3 regions of the Bradyrhizobium japonicum USDA 6 genome follow, and region 3 is predicted to be linked to each of the others. Evidence: predicted binding sites of a transcription regulator. Region 3 holds the regulator's gene; each other region holds the start of a gene.
The links. The regulator PhoB, encoded in region 3, activates phosphate uptake and scavenging genes when phosphate is short. The targets are predictions, from matches to a motif close to TGTCATNNANCTGTCAT.
Positions count from the first base shown of each region.

Region 1: a site for PhoB is predicted at 2,686-2,702, ahead of phnC (phosphonate ABC transporter ATP-binding protein). Genes of this name have one in related genera too.
Region 2: a site for PhoB is predicted at 3,049-3,065, ahead of BJ6T_RS32455 (inorganic phosphate transporter). Genes of this name have one in related genera too.

Region 1 is NC_017249.1:1,364,119-1,368,559, forward strand. Features, by position in the region: gene BJ6T_RS06205 (hypothetical protein) at 1-45, shown strand, start outside; gene BJ6T_RS06210 (DUF1045 domain-containing protein) at 49-747, opposite strand; gene BJ6T_RS06215 (alpha-D-ribose 1-methylphosphonate 5-triphosphate diphosphatase) at 766-1,959, opposite strand; gene BJ6T_RS06220 (LbetaH domain-containing protein) at 1,956-2,627, opposite strand; gene phnC (phosphonate ABC transporter ATP-binding protein) at 2,802-3,611, shown strand; gene phnD (phosphonate ABC transporter substrate-binding protein) at 3,681-4,441, shown strand, end outside.
Region 2 is NC_017249.1:6,908,623-6,913,063, reverse strand. Features, by position in the region: gene BJ6T_RS32460 (M20 aminoacylase family protein) at 42-1,214, shown strand; gene BJ6T_RS32455 (inorganic phosphate transporter) at 1,371-2,999, opposite strand; gene BJ6T_RS32450 (UdgX family uracil-DNA binding protein) at 3,107-4,441, opposite strand, start outside.
Region 3 is NC_017249.1:1,202,400-1,206,840, reverse strand. Features, by position in the region: gene argF (ornithine carbamoyltransferase) at 1-492, opposite strand, end outside; gene BJ6T_RS05485 (aspartate aminotransferase family protein) at 492-1,700, opposite strand; gene BJ6T_RS05480 (GcrA family cell cycle regulator) at 2,157-2,669, shown strand; gene phoB (phosphate regulon transcriptional regulator PhoB) at 2,777-3,484, opposite strand; gene phoU (phosphate signaling complex protein PhoU) at 3,499-4,215, opposite strand; gene pstB (phosphate ABC transporter ATP-binding protein PstB) at 4,227-4,441, opposite strand, start outside.

The sequences.
Region 1 (4,441 bases), 160 kb from region 3:
GTTGGCGCCGTGGCGCTCGCCTTCAATCTCGCGAGCTGGCGCTGAGGCCTACCTCGCCAACGCCCACTCGCCGACAAAGCGGAAGCGCGCCCTGGTATCATCCTGTTTGAACAGCGCGATCCGGTCGATCGCCAGCGTCTCCAGACCGAGCGCCGCAAATCTCGCGCGCAGCATCTCCAGGATCGGCCCGCGCCGCTCCGCATCCAGCCGTCCCGTCAGCGTCATGTGGAAGCGGAATTCTTCCATCACGTACGGGTAGCCCCAGCGGTCGAGATAGTCGCGCTGCCGCTCAGTGAGCTTGTCGGGCCTGCGCCGCGCGCGGTCTTCCGCCGTCATGGGCGCGCGGAAGTCGTCGAATTCGCGGACGCAATCGGCGGCAAGTTGCTGGAGCGCACCCACCGGCTCGGTCGGAATCACCGCGATGAAGCCGCTGATGGAGTCGACGACCGGGCGGATCGACGGCATCGGCCGCGCCTTGCCGGCAAAGGCCGCGCAGGCTGCGACGAGCTCGGCTTCAGTCCTGCCGGGCGCCAGCGCCATCGGCGCCTTCAGCGTGCCGTGGAAGCCGTATTTGCGGGGATCGGCCGTGACGTCGCGCCAGTCCGGCGCAACACGCGATGCGTCGGCAGGGAACGGCACCTCGTCGCCGGTATAGACGTCGTAGCCAAGCAGCTCGGCGCCGAAGCGGGAGACGGCGCTGTCGGCGCCGGCGGCAAAGTAGATCGCGTAACGGGGAAAATCTGTCATTGTCCGAGCATAACCGGTTCAGGCCGCAACAACAGCCTCGCGCGGCGTCGCCGCCGCAGCGAGCAGTCGCGTCGCATCGGTGAGATGCACGAGCTTCCCGCCTGATACCACCGCGATCAGCCGCGGCCGCAGCGGCACGCTGTCGTCGACCAGCAGCATGTCGGCGCGGCGTCCTTCCGCGAGCACGCCGCGATCGGCGAGGCCGGTCGCGCGGGCCGGTCCCGCGGACACCAGGCTCCAGGCCTCGGTCAGCGGCAGCACGCCGTCGGCGGCGAGGCGGAACGCCGCGAGCAGTTGCGCGGGATAGTAATAGTCCGACGCCAGCACCGAGCAGAGGCCCTTCGCGATCATGTCCGAAGCCCGGGTCCAGCCGGTATGGCTGCCGCCGCGCACGACATTCGGCGCACCGTAGACGATGGCATCGCCCGCAGACGCGGCCGCGCGCGCGGTCTCCTCGTTGATCGGAAACTCCGCAATGTCAGCGCCCAGCTCGCGAAACTCCTGCCGCATCGCCGGCGTCGCATCGTCGTGCGAGAGCATCCGCACCTCGGCCGCGCGAGCAGTTGCGGCGAGCCGCGACACGGAAGGTTGCACTTCACTGGCGCGCGAAAGCACACGCTCGACCAGCCGGTCGAATTCCTCGCCCGAGAGGCCGGTGCGCTCCACCATGCGGTTGCGCTTGCGAGGCTTGGCCATGTCGGCAACGGTGCCGTGCATGTGGTCGTTGAAGGCGAACAGGTCGACGCGGCCTTCGGCGAGCCACTGGCCGATCTCTGTCTCGGCGTCGAGATTGTAGGTCTCATGCCGCAGGTGGAAACGGGTGTCGGCGGCGAATTGCGGGCGCTGCCGTTCGATCGCCTCCATCAGGGCGCGCGCATTGCCGGCGCTGCGCAGGCCCGGCTCCCACGAGCAGGTCGTGGCGTGAAAGACGGTGGTGATGCCGTTGCTGATCGCCTGGCGGTCACTGTCGGCGAGCGCGACGTCGATCGGGAAGTCGACGCCGGCGCGCGGCATCATCTGTCGCTCGAAGGCATCGCCATGCAGATCGACGATGCCGGGCAGCACCAGCAGGTTGCGCGCATCGACCGCCAGCCGCGCACGGACGCGAGAGGCATCGACCTGCGCAATGTCCGCGCCCGACACCAGAATGGAAGTTTCGACGAGCTCGGAGCCGATCAGGGCCCGGCCGCCCTCAAGGAGGATGTCTGTCACGCGACCGCGCTTCGTTTGCTGGCAGGAGAACGGGGGAAGGAGCTTGCTCGTGCTTCATACGCCGAGAGGAAATCTTCAATCCCGAGCTTGCGGAAATCGGGCAGTGCTTCACGCAATTTGTCGTGATCCCAGTCCCACCAGGCGAGCCGCGCCAGCCGTCCGGCGACGTCTTCCGAGAACCGCCGCCGCACGATGCGCGCCGGATTGCCGGCGACGATGGTGTAGGCCGGCACGTCCTTGGTGACGATGGCGCCGGCCGCGATCACCGCGCCGGTGCCGATGTTGCGGCCCGGCAGCACGATCGCGCCATGGCCGATCCAGACGTCGTGGCCGATATGGACGTGATGCTGGCGCCGCCAGTCGAAGAACTCGGCGTCGTCGCTCTCGCCCTCGAAGTAGGCGCTGGAACGATAGGTGAAATGCGCCTGCGTGGCGCGATGCATCGGATGATTGCCGGGATTGATGCGCGTCATCGCCGCGATCGAGCAGAATTTTCCGATCGTGGTGTAGGTGATCTGGGCGTCGTTCACGACGTAGGAGTAATCGCCCATCGTGACTTCAGTGAGGATCGTGCGCGCGCCGACTTCGGTATAGGTGCCGAGCCTGGTCTCGTGCAGCTTCGCCGAAGGGTCGATGGTCGGTTGAACAGAGAGCTTTTTGCCGGCCATGCTACATCCGATAGGTCGAGGGCGGGCATACCTCTTCGAGCGGCCTGATGACAACGTCATGACGATACGATGACAGGGGAAGAGGTGTGTAGGATCGCCGCACCGCGATCCGCGTGTCACACAAGTGTCAAGTGCCAGCGTTAGCGGTGGCAGCCAGCTACTCTGGAGCCCTCTATGCTGGTGGTTGAAGGTCTGACGTGCCGCTTTGGCGCAAAAGCCGCGGTGGACGACGCTTCGTTTCAAATCTCCCCCGGCGGCTTCGTCGGTGTGATCGGGCGCTCCGGCGCCGGCAAGTCGACCATGCTGCGCATGATCAATCGCCTGGCGACGCCGACGCAGGGCCGCATCCTTTTCGACGGCCTCGACGTCACGGCGTTGCGCGGCAAGGAATTGCGGCAGTGGCGGGCGCGCTCAGCGATGATTTTCCAGCAGTTCAACCTGGTCGGCCGGCTCGATGTGCTGACCAACGTGCTGATGGGGCGTCTTGCCACGATGCCGGCCTGGCGCTCGCTGACGCAGACCTGGCCCGAGCACGACAAGGCGCTGGCGATGTCGGCGCTCGAACAGTTCGATATCGCCTCGCTCGCCGCCCAGCGTGCCGACCAGCTCTCCGGCGGCCAGCAGCAGCGTGTTGCGATCGCCCGCGCGCTGGTGCAGCAGCCCGACATCATCCTTGCCGACGAGCCGATCGCCTCGCTCGACCCGCGCAACACCAAGATCGTGATGGATGCGCTGCTGCGCATCAACAAACACTTCGGCATCACCGTGCTGTGCAATCTGCATTCGCTCGACCTGGCGCGCACCTATTGCGACCGCCTGATCGGCATGGCGCAGGGCCGCGTGGTGTTCGATGGCGTGCCGTCCGAGCTCACCGACCGCGTCGCGCGTGAGCTCTACGATCTCGAAGCCGCCGACGTCATGGGCGGTGCATCTGCACCGGCGCCCGAGGGCGTGCCGGCGCTCGGAACGGCCGCGGCGGCCTGAGCGGCACAACGCTGTCACGTCCTGCTGATAATTTCGCGTCAACCGACCCCAACCGATGAAGAGGGTATCATGATCACTCGCAGACTTATTCTTGCCGGCGCCGCCGCGCTCGCATTCACGACCTCGGCCTCCGCCGACGACTGGAAAGCCAAATATCCCGAACTGACTTTCGCGGTCGTCCCGGCCGAGAACGCCTCCGGCGTCACCGAGCGCTGGGCGCCGTTCGTGAGCTATCTCTCCAAGGAACTGGGCGTGAAGGTCACGCTGCGTATCGCCAACGACTACGCCGCGGTCATCGAAGGCCAGCGCGCCGGCAACATCCAGATCGCCAGCTACGGCTCGGCGTCGTTCGCGCGCGCCCGCCTGACCGGCGTCAAGACCGACGCCTTCGCCAACGACATCAACGCCGATGGCTCGACCGGCTACTATTCGGTGTTCTTCGTCAAGGCGAGCAGCGCCTACAAGAAGGTCGATGACCTCAAGGGCAAGAACCTCGGCCTGGTCGACCCGAACTCGACCTCCGGCAACAATGTGCCGCGCTTCGAGCTCGACAAGATGGGCATCCCGGATGCCGACACCTATTTCAGCAAGGTCGTCTTCACCGGCAGCCACGAGAACGCGATCCTGGCGCTGTCGCAGGGCACGGTCGACGTCGCCGCCAACCAGTGGACCAGCGACGACGATTCCACGCTGGCGCAGATGCTGACCAAGAACATGCTGAAGAACGCCGACGGCTCGGCGATGAAGAAGGACGATTTCCGCATCATCCACAAGTCGGCGCCGATCATCAACGGCCCCTATGCTTACAATTCCGACCTGCCGGAAGACGC
Region 2 (4,441 bases), 3.5 Mb from region 3:
GGTAGACAGTCCTGTATTCCCAACAAAGCTTGAGACCCTCCATGCCCATCGTGAACCGCGTCGCCGACCTTCAACCCGATATTCAGGCCTGGCGCCGGGACATCCACCAGCATCCGGAGCTGCTGTACGACGTCCACCGCACCGCAGCATTCGTTGCGGACCGGCTGCGCGAGTTCGGCTGTGACGAGGTCGTGACCGGCCTCGGGCAGACCGGCGTGGTTGGCGTGATCAAGGGCAGCAAGCCGGCCGGCGAGGGGCTCAAGGTGATCGGCATGCGTGCCGACATGGACGCGCTGCCTGTCGACGAGCAGACCAACCTGCCTTACGCCTCCAAGACTCCGGGCAAGATGCACGCCTGTGGCCATGACGGCCACACCGCGATGCTGCTCGGTGCGGCCCGCTACCTCGCCGAGACGCGTAACTTCGCCGGCGATGCTGTCGTGATCTTCCAGCCTGCCGAGGAGGGCGGTGCCGGCGGCGCGGCCATGGTCAAGGACGGCCTGATGGAGCGTTTCGGCATCGAGCAGGTCTACGGCATGCACAACGGCCCGGGCATTCCGATCGGCTCGTTCGCGATCCGGCCGGGCCCGATCATGGCGGCGACCGACGAGGTCGACATCATGATCGAGGGCCTCGGGGGCCACGCCGCGCGTCCGCACAAATGCGTCGATTCCGTGCTGGTCGGCGCGCAGGTGATCACCGCGCTGCAGTCGATCGTCGCCCGCAGCGTCGATCCCCTGGAATCGGCCGTGATCTCGATCTGCGAATTCCACGCCGGCAATGCCCGCAACGTCATTCCGCAGACTGCGACGTTGAGGGGCACCATCCGCACGTTGTCGCCGGAGGTGCGCAAGCTGGTCGAGAAGCGCGTGCACGAAGTGGTGGCGGGCGTGGCGCAGATCACCGGCGCCAAGATCGACCTGCACTACAAGCGCAACTACCCTGTCGTGAACAACCACGCCGCGGAGACCGAGGTGGCGCGGCGAATCGCCAGGAACGTCGCCGGCGAAGCCAATGTGCACGAGATGCCGCCGCTGATGGGCGGCGAGGATTTCGCCTACATGCTGGAAGCGCGGCCCGGCGCCTTCATCTTCTGCGGCAACGGCGACAGCGCCGGCCTGCATCACCCCGCCTACAATTTCAACGACGAGGCGATCGTGTTCGGCACGTCCTATTGGGTCAAGCTGGTCGAGGAATCGCTCGCGGCGTCTTAACGCTTCTTGTTCACCTCGCCCCGCTTGCGGGGAGAGGTCGATCGCGCAAGCGATCGGGTGAGGGGGGCTCTCCGCGAGTCCGTCTCTCACCGTGATCGCGGAGGCAGCCCCTCACCCTAACCCTCTCCCCGTAAGAACGGGGAGAGGGAAAGAAGCTCAGAAGATCCGCGAGAAGATCACATACAGCGTGGCCGACAGCGCGATCGCGCAGGGCAGCGTCAGCACCCAGGCCATCAGCAGGTTGCGGATGGTCGCCATCTGCAGGCCCGAGCCGTTCGCGGCCATGGTGCCGGCGACGCCGGACGACAGCACGTGGGTGGTCGAGACCGGGAGGCCGAACACGTCGGCGGCACCGATCGTGGCGGCGGCGACCAGCTCGGCGGAGGCGCCCTGCGCGTAGGTGAGATGGGTCTTGCCGATCTTCTCACCGACGGTGACGACGATGCGCTTCCATCCGACCATGGTGCCGAGGCCGAGTGCGATTGCCACCGCGACCTTCACCCAGAGCGGGATGAACTTGGTGGCGCTATCGAGCCCGCCCTTGTAGGCGTTCAAGGTCGCGACCTCTTCCTTGTTGAGGTCGTTTTCCTTGTCCTTCATCAGGAAGCGGATCGCTTCCGAGGTCAGGTACATGTCGTTACGGGTGTTGCCGACCACTTCCGCCGGTACCTTGTTGAGCGAGCCGTACTTCGCGACCTGGTCGCCGACATCCTTCACCAGCACCGACAGCGAGGGGTAAGTGCCTTCGCTGATGTGGTGCGAGGTGATGTACTGCGTCACCGCAGGACGGGGATCGCCGATGATCGAGTGACCAGCGCCCTTGGCCGCGATCACCTTGGAGGCGGCCTCCGAGACCTTCTGGAACTGGGCGACCTGGCTCTCCGGCAGCGTGCGGTTGAGCGCGTAGGCCGTCGGCACGGTGCCGATCAGGATGAGCATGATCAGGCCCATGCCCTTCTGGCCGTCGTTCGAGCCGTGGGCGAAGCTGACGCCGGTGCAGGTCGCGATCAGCAGGCCGCGGATCCAGAGCGGCGGCGCCTTGTTGCCTTCGGGCGCGGCATAGAGCGCCGGGTTGCGCACGATGAACTTGAGCAGCAGCAGCAGCACGGCGGCGCAGATGAAACCGAACAGCGGCGACAGCAGGAGCGCGTAGCCGATCTCGGTGGCCTTGCTCCAGTCAACGCCCGAGGTGCCGTCGCGGCCGCGCATGACGGCGTTGGCAATGCCGACGCCGATGATCGAGCCGATCAGCGTGTGCGAGGAGGAGGCGGGCAGGCCGAAATACCAGGTACCGAGGTTCCAGATGATCGCGGCGATCAAGAGTGCGAACACCATGGCGAAGCCGGCGCTGGAGCCGACCTGGAGGATCAGCTCGACCGGCAGCAGCGAGACGATGCCGAAGGCGACGGCACCGGAGGACAGCAGCACGCCGAGGAAGTTGAAGAAGCCCGACCACATCACCGCGAATTCGGCCGGCAGCGAATGGGTGTAGATCACGGTCGCCACCGCGTTGGCGGTGTCGTGGAAGCCGTTGACGAATTCGAAGCCGAGCGCGATCAGCAGCGCAACGAACAGGAGGATGTAGGGCAGGAAGGTCGTCACCTTCGTGCCGGTCGCGTTGACGTCGACATAGATGCTGTAGGCAACGAACAGCAGGCCCGCGGCAAGGATGCCGAAGAACAGGATCATCGTGAGCGGGTTAAATCCCTTGTCGAGATTGGGCCTGGAAGCCGGCTGGACAGGCGTCGGATCGCCTACCGCACGGTCGAATGCAACATCTGTCATTTTTGGACGCCCCTTAACTAATTTGAAAGGGCTATTGTCCGCGATGGATTTGAAGGCTGGATGACAGCTGCGTCGTAAAGTCGCTTCCCTCCAGTATTTGCCAGCATTTAGGCGGCGCGCGGGGCTTTCTTCTGCAAGCCGGCGGCAATCTTCAGGTCTTCGACAAAGCGCTGATATTCCAGCACCTTCGCTTCCGGATCAGGCAGCCGCAGCAGATAGGACGGATGCACCGTCACCAGTGCCTTGCGCCCCTCGGGCAGATCTATGAGCCGGCCACGGGTCTTGCCGATCGGGGTGATCTTGCCGAACACGCTCTGCGCGGCGGTGGCGCCCATCGCCACGATGAGTTCGGGCTGGATTGCCGAAACTTCCCGCTCGTACCATTGCCGGCACGCCCGGATCTCCGGCGTCGCCGGCTTCTGGTGCAGACGAATCTTTCCCCGCGGCACGAATTTGAAGTGCTTCACCGCGTTGGTGACATAGACCTTGTTGCGGTCGACGCCGGCTTCCTGAAGCGCGCGATCGAGCATCTGGCCGGCCGGGCCGACGAAGGGGTGGCCGGCGAGGTCTTCCTTGTCGCCGGGCTGCTCGCCGACCAGCATGATGGTGGCGTCTTTCGGGCCCTCGCCGAATACGGTCTGCGTCGCGTCCTTGTAGAGCGGGCAGGCGCGGCAATGGGCGGCCTCCTGGCGGAGCGCTTCGAGATCGTCGGCAGTCAGCTTGCGTGGCATCGGAGCCTCCGGCCGCTTCTGGGGCTTGTGCGGATCGGTTGCGGCATTGGCGATCATGGCGCCGGTCATGCGCTCGGCGTCCTCGATCAAGGGCTTAATGATCGACGCCTCGGGCAGGTTCCTCCAGTATTTCTTCGGCATCTCCGTCTGCATCGCCTTCACCTTCAGCCGCGCCGGGTTGAAGATGCTGGCGTAGTAGCGCCGCCAGGTTTCCTCCAGCCGGTCTTCGCCGGGTGCTTCGCTCTTGCTCACGCCCGACGTGAACGAGAGCGCGTGGCCATCCCAATGCGCACACAGATCGGGTGTCAGGATCGACCAGGGCATGTCGGCGAAGCGCTTGGCGAAGAACGGTGCGGCTAGCTCGACGATGTGATGCTCCGGTTCGAACCAGGCGACGTAATGCGCCGCGCGTTCGCGTCCGATCTCGCGGAAGCGCACGAAGGCATGCATCTTGTGCTCGTCGCGATGGACTGCTCTTGCCATTGCGGTGACTTGCGCGACATCGGGATCGGTCGCGACCTCGATGAGATCGTGATTGTCCTTCAAGCGCCAGAGCAGGCGATAGAGGATCGCAAAGCGCTCGCCGTCGCGATGCAGGATCGCGGCCTTGGCGAGATCGACGAATTTTGCCGACACATTGAAGGTGCCGTCGTTCACCTCAAGTATCGGAGACGGCGCGGGCGGTGCGAACAACTCGGCTTCGCCGCCTTG
Region 3 (4,441 bases):
ATTGTTGTCGTCGCCGGTCCAGGCCACCGTCCTGCCCTCGATCGGGCCGCGATGCTCTTCGTAGGTCATGAGGTCGGCCATCACCTGGCAAGGATGCGAGCGCCGTGTCAGGCCGTTGATGACGGGCACCGTCGCATATTCCGCCAGCTCCAGCAGGGCCTCGTGATTGAGGATGCGGATCATGATGGCGTCGACATAGCGCGACAGCACGCGCGCTGTGTCGGCGATGGTCTCGCCGCGGCCGAGCTGCATCTCGGCGCCGGTCAGCATGATCGGCTCGCCACCGAGCTGGCGCATGGCGACGTCGAACGAAACGCGGGTGCGCGTGGACGGACGCTCGAAGATCATCGCCAGCGTCTTGCCTTCCAGCGGCTTCACCGGCTGGTGCGCTTTCTGCTTTGCCTTCATGGCGGAGGAGGCCGCGAGCATGCTCTTGAGCTCCGACAACGGGAGCTCGTTGATATCCAGAAAGTGCTTCGGAGACTTGCTCATCAGCTTGCCGCCCGCTTGGTCTGACTGGACGAGATCGCGGCGCAGGCGCGCTCGAGCCGCCCGACGCTGTCCTCGATCTCGGCTTCGGTGACGATCAAGGGCGGCAGGAAGCGCACGACATTGTCGCCGGCGCCGACCGTGAGCAATTTTTCGTTGCGCAATGCCGCGCCGAGATCGCCTGACGGCACCACGGCCTTGATGCCGATCAGAAGGCCTTCGCCACGCACTTCGCTGACGATGTCGGGATAACGATCGATCACGGAGGCGAGCTTCTGCTTGAGCAGCAGCGACATCTTCTGCACGTGGTCGAAGAAGCCGGGCTTGAGCATGACGTCGAGCACGGCGTTGGCAGCCGAGATCGCGAGCGGATTGCCGCCGAAGGTCGAGCCGTGCGAGCCGGGCCCCATGCCCGCAGCCGCGTCCGCGGTCGCCAGCACCGCGCCGATCGGGAAGCCGCCACCGAGCGCTTTGGCCAGCGACATCACGTCAGGCGTGACGCCGGTGCGGCGATGCGCGAACAGATCGCCGGTGCGGCCCATGCCGGTCTGCACCTCGTCGAACGCGAGCAGCAGGCCCTTCTCGTCGCAGAGCTGGCGCAACGCCCTCAGGAAGGCGGGCGTTGCCGAACGTACGCCGCCCTCGCCCTGGATCGGCTCGATCAGGATGCCGGCGGTCTGCGGACCGATCGCCTTCTTGACGGCTTCGATATCGCCATGCGGGACCTGGTCGAAGCCGTCCATCGGCGGGCCGAACCCTTCGAGATATTTTGCCGAACCGGTCGCGGCGAGCGTTGCCAGCGTGCGGCCGTGGAAGGCGCCTTCGAAGGTGATGATGCGGTAACGCTCCGGATGCCCCTTGGAGAAGTGATGATGGCGGACCAGCTTGATCACACCTTCCAGCGCTTCAGCGCCGGAATTGCAGAAGAACACGAAGTCCGCGAAGCTTTCATCGCACAGACGCGCGGCAAGCTTCTCGCCGTCCGGGCTCTGGAACAGGTTCGACATGTGCCAGAGTTTGGTGGCCTGCTCCTGCAACGCCTTGACCAACGCAGGATGAGCATGGCCGAGCGCATTCACCGCCACGCCCGAGGTGAAATCGAGATAGCGATCGCCATTGGTCGCAATCAGCCAGCAGCCTTCACCGCGCTCGAAACCGAGGTCGGACCTGGCGAAAACGGGGAGCAAATGCGGCGCTGCGCTGTTAGTCATGACGATCACTTGAATGTTGCGGACGGCGTGAGCGTGCATTGCGCAACGCACCATCGACCGGCCCGGAAAACGAAACGTGCCGCCTTTTAAGGGCGGCACGTGTGACTATCTTATGCCTGATGAAACCGGTGTCAATGCCGCCCGGAAAGCCTCGCGAAACCCAGAATCCGTAGTCTTGCGGTGGCGATTTTGCGTATTTCCGCCACGGAACATGTGGAAGCGAGTCGGCGGACTCTTGCGCGTGAGTCACGCCATATTGTAGCGTTTGGCTTGTCAGATACGACATCTCGTGCAGCAGTTCTGATCCCAAGAGTCCTCATGTACCGGCGTAAGCGTTCGGGCGCATCTGGCGCGCCCGGCGAGCCTTAAGGGATTCTGGCGGCACGGGTTTTTCGAGGCTTAGGCATTCGCCGTGCGGCCGCCAGGATGGCAGGCGCCGGCGAAGGAAAGGGTGCAATGACCGTTTTGACCTGGTCGGATGATCGCGTCGAGCAGCTGAAAAAGCTCTGGGAGGCCGGACTTTCGGCCAGCCAGATCGCCGCTGAACTCGGCAATGTGACCCGCAATGCCGTAATCGGCAAAGTGCACCGGCTCGGCCTGTCGGGCCGCGCCAAGAGCCCTTCATCGGCAGCGCCGCGGCCGCGCAAGGCGCGCCCCGCCCAGCACATGATGCGGGTGACCCGCCCGATCGCACGCGGCAACACCGCGCTGGCGCAAGCCTTCGAAGTCGAGGTCGAGGCCGAACCGGTCACCTACGACAACGTCGTGCCGATGAGCCAGCGGCTGTCTCTGCTGGAGCTGAACGAGGCCACCTGCCACTGGCCGGTCGGCGACCCCTCGAGCCCGGATTTCTTCTTCTGCGGCGGCAAGGCGCTCTCCGGCCTGCCCTACTGCGCCCAGCACTCGCGCGTGGCGTATCAGCCCGCGGCGGATCGCCGGCGTGCACCGGCGAAGCCGGGTCCGCGCTGAGTACAGCTCCAGCAGACAACCTTGTCCCGGCACAGAGCCGGGACGATCGAGCAAGAAAAAAAGCGCGCCGGGTGGCGCGCTTTTTGTTTGCCGGCTTGCAGCGGACCTTACGCCTGCTCCGCCTTCGCAAAGCGATCGTCCAGTGCGTAGCCCGCGCCGCGGACGGTGCGGATCGGGTCCTGCTCGCGACCGAGATTGAGCAGCTTGCGCAGGCGGCCGATATGGACGTCGACGGTGCGCTCGTCGATGTAGATGTCACGGCCCCAGACGCTGTCGAGCAGCTGCTCGCGCGAGAACACGCGGCCGGGATGCTCCAGAAAGAACTCCAGCAGGCGATATTCGGTCGGGCCGAGATCGATCGGCCGGCCCGAACGCGCCACGCGGCGCTTGTCGCGGTCGAGTTCGATGTCGCCATAGGCGAGCACGGTGGCGAGCCGCTCCGGGCTGGCGCGCCTGAGCAGGCCCTTCACGCGTGCCAGCAGCTCCGGCACCGAGAACGGCTTGACGATGTAGTCGTCGGCGCCGGTCGCAAGACCCCGCACCCGCTCACTCTCCTCGCCGCGCGCGGTGAGCATGATGATCGGAAGCTGCTTGGTCTCGGGCCGGGTGCGCAGCCGCCGGCACAGCTCGATGCCGGAGAGGCCCGGCAGCATCCAGTCGAGCACGATCAAATCGGGGATGTGCTCCTTGAGGCGGGTGTCGGCGTCGTCGCCGCGCATCACCGTCTCGACGTCATAGCCGTCGCCTTCGAGGTTGTAGCGGAGAAGCTCGGTGAGAGCTTCCTCGTCCTCAACCACCATAATGCGTGCGCCCATGGTGTCGTCGCTCCTTAAGTGTTCGGGACCGTCGTGGCGAAGGTCGTCATGTCGCCCTTCGGCCGCTTGTCGGTGATCGCCTGGCCCTCGATCATGTAGAACACGGTCTCGGCAATGTTGGTGGCGTGGTCACCGATGCGCTCAATGTTCTTGGCGCAGAACATCAGGTGGATGCAGAACGAGATGTTGCGCGGATCCTCCATCATGTAGGTGAGCAGCTCGCGGAACAGCGAGGTGCAGATGGCGTCGACTTCCTCGTCGCCCTTCCACACCGCCATCGCCGCCGGTAGATCGTGCGCGGCATAGGCATCCAGCACCGACTTGACCTGCTGCTGCACGAGATCGGTCATGTGCTCCAGGCCGCGGAACAGCTTGAGCGGATGGAAATCCGTCTCCAGCGCCGCGACGCGCTTGCCCATGTTCTTGGCGAGGTCGCCGATCCGCTCGAGATCGGTCGCGACGCGCATGGCGCCGACGATCTCGCGCAGATCGACCGCCATCGGCTGGCGGCGCGCGATGGTGAGCACGGCGCGCTCCTCGATCTTCTTCTGAAGCGCGTCGAGATCGGCGTCGATGGTGACGACGCGCTGGCCGAGCGCGACGTCGCGGCGGATCAGCGCGTCGACGGAATCGACGATCATGCGCTCGGCGATGCCTCCCATCTCGGCGACCAGGCGCGTGAGCTCCTGGAGGTCGGTGTCGAAGGCCTTTGCGGTATGTTCAGAACCCATGTTCCGTCTCCTCAGCCGAACCGGCCGGTGATGTAATCCTGCGTGCGCCGGTCGGTCGGCGACGTGAAGATCTTGCTGGTGTCGTCGAACTCGATCAGCTCGCCGAGATACATGAAGGCGGTCTTGTCGGAGACGCGCGCCGCCTGCTGCATGTTGTGGGTGACGATCGCGATCGTGTAGTTCTCGGACAGCTCCTGGATCAGCTCCTCGACCTTGGCGGTCGAGA